2 regions of the Massilia sp. FBCC-B171 genome follow, and region 1 is predicted to be linked to the other one. Evidence: riboswitches for the same ligand, from Rfam matches in the RefSeq annotation. Region 1 holds a riboswitch; the other holds the start of a gene.

Region 1 (2,392 bases):
CAGCACGTGATGGCCGCGCCGAACGACGATCCCTTCCACCACCTGAGCCACCGCGGCTACCTGCTGCAGGGCCTGAGCAGCCGCCAGCGCGTGCAGTGCGTGCTCTCGCACTACCGCTTCGAAGAGACCACGTTTGATGCGGCCTACAAGGCGGCCGTGTATGGCAGCGGCGGCCTGACCCTGTGGGAGCAGACCGTCGGCACGCATGCCTTCCTGATCCGGCTCGAGATGGCCTCGCGCATGAATGCCGAAGGCGACCTGACGATTGCCCTGATTGCCGACGGCAAGGTGCTGCACCGCTTGTCCTATTCCTGGATCGAAGGCCGGATCGTCGGCGTGCCGGCGCCGCTGGTGCCTTTCGTGGCCCGCAACCAGGGCCGCTGGACCGATTCGGGCGATGCCTTCGAGGCCTTCGAGCTGTGCTTCCCGAACAATTCGCCGAGCTTCTTCTGCTTCGCGGCCATGCAGGGCCTGGCGCAGGCGGTCGGCATGGAACAGGTGCTGGCCGTGAAGTGCACTTCGCACATCGCCTACGACCCGGACGAGATCAAGCATTTCGCGAATGCCTATGACGGCTTCTGGAAGATTCTGGGCGGGGTCGAACTGCCCGGCGACGCCTGGCAGGTGAGCCTGCCCTTCTACCTCAAACCGCTAGCCGACATGCCCTCGAAGCACCGCAAGCGCGCCGCCCAGCGCCGCGACAACTGGCGCGCGATCGAAGCGAGCACGCGCGCGACGCTGCAGCGCCACTTGCTGCATGCGCGCTCGAACCACGAGCATGCCGCGCCCTTCCGGGAGACGGTCGAGGTATAAGGGGCGCCCCGGCGCGGGCGGCCGCCGAGGCATTGCCGCCGCCCACCTTCATTGACAGAAGCACCACGGCTATAAAACTCCGTGCTACACTCGCGGCTCGCTAGGGGTCCTGGAACGTGTTTCCGGGTGAGAGATACCCTTCGTACCTGATCTGGATAATGCCAGCGAAGGAAAGCGCGCCAAGCAGTTCACACCTTGTTTGCCCTTCCCCCGCGTTGGCTCCGGCTTTTTTTGAAAAAGCGTCGCGTTACTGCGCCGCTCGATCCGCGAGCACACCAATGAAACCCGTCTTCAAGCTTTCCCTCCTCGCCTGCGCCCTCGCGCAAGCCTTCGCCGTTCACGCCCAAACCGCGCAGTCGCCCACACCAGTCGCTTCGGTGCTGGTCACCGGCAGCAAAGAAGCCGCCGGCGGGCGCGCCAGCATCGGCGGCTTCGCCGACCTGCCCCTGATGGACATTCCGGCCTCGGTCGTGGCCTTCGACCGCAGCCAGATGCAGGACCTGTCGATCCGCTCGGCCACCGATGCCGCGCAGTACGACGCCTCGGTCGGCGACGCCTACAACGCGGTCGGCTATGCCGAGCAGTTCTCGGTGCGCGGCTTCAAACTGAACAACAACTCGGGCTACCGCAAGGACGGCATCGCGATCGCGGCCGACACCCAGATCCCGATGGAAAACAAGGAGCGCTTCGAGCTGCTCAAGGGCGTGGCCGGCTTGCAGGCAGGCCTGGCGGCGCCGGGCGGCGTGCTGAATTTCGTGACCAAACGTCCGCTTGACGCGCCCCTGCGTTCGGCGACCGTCGAAGCGCGCGAGCGCGGCAGCCTGCACGGCGAGTTCGACCTCGGCGGCCGCTTCGAGGATACGCGTTTCGGCTACCGCATCAATGCCGCCGCCGACCGCCTGCGTTCCTACGTGAAGGGCGCCGACGGCAAGCGGCAGTTTGCCTCCGCCGCTTTTGACTGGCAGATCAGCCCCGACGCGCGCCTCGACCTGGACATGGACTTCCAGCACAAGGAGCAGATCACCGCGCCCGGCTACCAGCTTACCCGCGGCGTCGACCTGCCGGCCAACATCTCGCCCAAAACCCTGCTCAACGCCCAGCCCTGGACCCGCCCCGTCGACACCGACAGCGCCAACCTCGGCCTGCGCTTCGCCTACCGCCTGAACACCGAATGGAATGCGACGGTCAGCGCCAACAAGCACTGGTTCAAGCGCGACGACTACACCGCCTTCCCTTACGGCTGCAGCAACGAGGGCGAGGGTTACTATCCGGGCTATTGCGGCAATGGCGACTTCGACGTCTACGACTACCAGAGCGTGGGCGAGCGCAAGACGCCCTTCGGCCTGCAGGCCCAGCTCCAGGGCCGCTTCGCCAGCGGCGCCCTGCGCCACCTGCTGACCTTCGGCGCCAGCTATGCCGAGCGCCACAACAGCTACGGCGACTATGTCTACGACTACGCCGGCTACAGCAACATCTACAATCCGCTGGTCACCGAGCCGGCGCCGGGCAACCCGCGCACGGGGCCGGTCTACGAGCGCTTCCGTGACCGCGAGCGCGCCGTCTACGTGCAGGACATCGT
Region 2 (2,392 bases), 2.6 Mb from region 1:
CCACTTGGCCATGATCGAGCCGCCGCGCGACACAATACCTGTCAGGCGTTTCACCGTCATCGGCACATACGCGAGGCGCACGCCGGCGTGGATCGTGAAGTAATCGACGCCCTGCTCGGCCTGTTCGATCAGCGTGTCGCGGTAGATCTCCCAGGTCAGGTCCTCGGCCTTGCCGTTCACCTTTTCCAGCGCCTGGTAGAGCGGCACGGTGCCGATCGGGACCGGGCTGTTACGGATGATCCATTCGCGCGTCTCGTGGATATGCTTGCCGGTCGAGAGGTCCATCACGTTGTCGGCGCCCCAGCGGATCGCCCAGGTCATCTTTTCCACCTCCTCGCCGATCGAGGAGGTCACGGCCGAGTTGCCGATGTTGGCGTTGATCTTGACCAGGAAATTGCGGCCGATGATCATCGGCTCGCTTTCCGGATGGTTGATGTTGGCCGGGATGATGGCGCGCCCGCGGGCCACTTCCGCGCGCACGAATTCCGGCGTGATCTCGCCGGGAATGGCGGCGCCGAAGGACTGGCCAGGATGCTGGCGGCCCAGCAGTGCGGCCGTGCGCTGTCCCATCGGCCCGCTTTCCTCCAGCTGCGCCAGGTACTCCTTGCGGCGCAGGTTTTCGCGCAGGGCGACGAATTCCATCTCGGGCGTAACGATCCCCCGGCGGGCGTAGTGCATCTGGGTGACGTTGGCGCCCTCTTTCGCGCGCCTCGGCTTGCTCTGCAGCTCGAAGCGCAGGGCGTCGAGGCTGGCGTCATTCAGGCGCGCAGCGCCGAAGTGCGAGCTCGGACCAATCAGCTGTTCGGTGTCGCCGCGCTCGGCGATCCAGTTGGCCCGCATCGGCGCCAGGCCGCGCCGGATGTCGACCTGCACGGCCGGATCGGTGTAGGGACCCGAGGTGTCGTAGACAAAGACCGGGGGATTGGCCTCGCCGCCGAAACTGTCGGGCGTGTCGCTCTGCGCGACGGCGCGCATCGGCACGCGGATGTCGGGGCGGCTGCCTTCGAGGAAGACCTTGGTCGAATTGGGAAACGGTGCGATGGCGGCCAGGTCCACCGTGGCGGTGGCGGCGTCGAACTTCAGTGGTGCATTCATGCGGCTCCTTTGGGCAGGAGCCAGCAAAGGAGTCGGAGAAGACCGGCGACGCATGCGCGCCGCCGGTGGAACATCTCGAAGCTTCCCTTCGCTGGCATTATCCAGATCAGGTTCAGAGGGTATTTCTCACCCGCGCATCAAACGATGCGCAGGACCCCTAGCGTGTGCTGCCATTTCGGCAACGGGCGAATTATAGCCCGTGCTGCGGTTTTGGCAACCCCCCACGTCCGCATACCCGCCCTCCTCCTCTATAATGGTCCTTTCGTACATTCAAACGCCATCACATCATGGAATTAGCCAAGTCTTTCGAGCCCGCCGACATTGAACAATACTGGCGCGCCGAGTGGGAACAGCGCGGGTATTTCGCCGCCACCATGGACGCCGACAAGCCGGCGTTCAGCATCCAGCTGCCGCCGCCGAACGTGACGGGCACGCTGCACATGGGCCACGCGTTCAACCAGACCGTGATGGATGGCCTGACCCGTTACTACCGCATGCGCGGGTTCAATACCGCCTGGATCCCGGGCACCGACCACGCCGGCATCGCGACGCAAATCGTCGTCGAGCGCCAGCTCGACGCCCAGAAGATTTCGCGCCACGACCTCGGCCGTGACGAGTTCATCAAGAAGGTCTGGGAGTGGAAGGAACAGTCGGGCAACACGATCACCGGCCAGATGCGCCGCCTGGGCGCCTCACCCGACTGGCAGCGCGAATACTTCACGATGGACGAGACGCGTTCCAAGACGGTGTCGGAAGTCTTCGTGCGCCTGTACGAGCAGGGCCTGATCTACCGCGGCAAGCGCCTGGTGAACTGGGATCCGAAGCTGGGCACCGCCGTCTCCGACCTGGAAGTCGATTCGGTCGAAGAAGACGGCTCGATGTGGTACATCCAGTACCCGATGGCCGACGGCTCCGGCAGCCTGACGGTGGCCACCACCCGTCCTGAAACCATGCTGGGCGACGTGGCCGTGGCGGTCGACCCGACCGATGAGCGCTATATCCACCTGGTCGGCAAGATGCTCAAGCTGCCGCTGACCGGGCGCGAGATCCCGATCATCGCCGACAGCTACGTCGACAAGGAATTCGGTACCGGCTGCGTGAAGATCACGCCGGCGCACGACTTCAACGACTACGCCGTGGGCCAGCGCGCGGGCCTGGCGCCGATCACGATCATGACGCTGGACGCCAAGATCAACGAGAACGGCCCGGCCCAGTACCAGGGCCTGGACCGTTTCGCCGCGCGCAAGCAGATCGTCGCCGACTTAGAGGCGCTCGGCCTGCTCGAGCAAGTCAAGCC

The links. A riboswitch is a leader RNA that binds a small molecule or an ion and turns the genes downstream of it on or off. The one in region 1 is predicted to bind thiamine pyrophosphate.
Region 2: another riboswitch for thiamine pyrophosphate. It lies ahead of thiC (phosphomethylpyrimidine synthase ThiC); the one in region 1 lies ahead of NMB41_RS08865 (TonB-dependent siderophore receptor).

The regions. Positions count from the first base shown of each region.
Region 1 covers NZ_CP101443.1:1,953,362-1,955,753, reverse strand. The annotation lists gene NMB41_RS08870 (DUF535 family protein) at 1-813, shown strand, start outside; TPP riboswitch at 906-1,003, shown strand; gene NMB41_RS08865 (TonB-dependent siderophore receptor) at 1,092-2,392, shown strand, end outside.
Region 2 covers NZ_CP101443.1:4,555,490-4,557,881, forward strand. The annotation lists gene thiC (phosphomethylpyrimidine synthase ThiC) at 1-1,095, opposite strand, end outside; TPP riboswitch at 1,162-1,264, opposite strand; gene NMB41_RS20680 (valine--tRNA ligase) at 1,383-2,392, shown strand, end outside.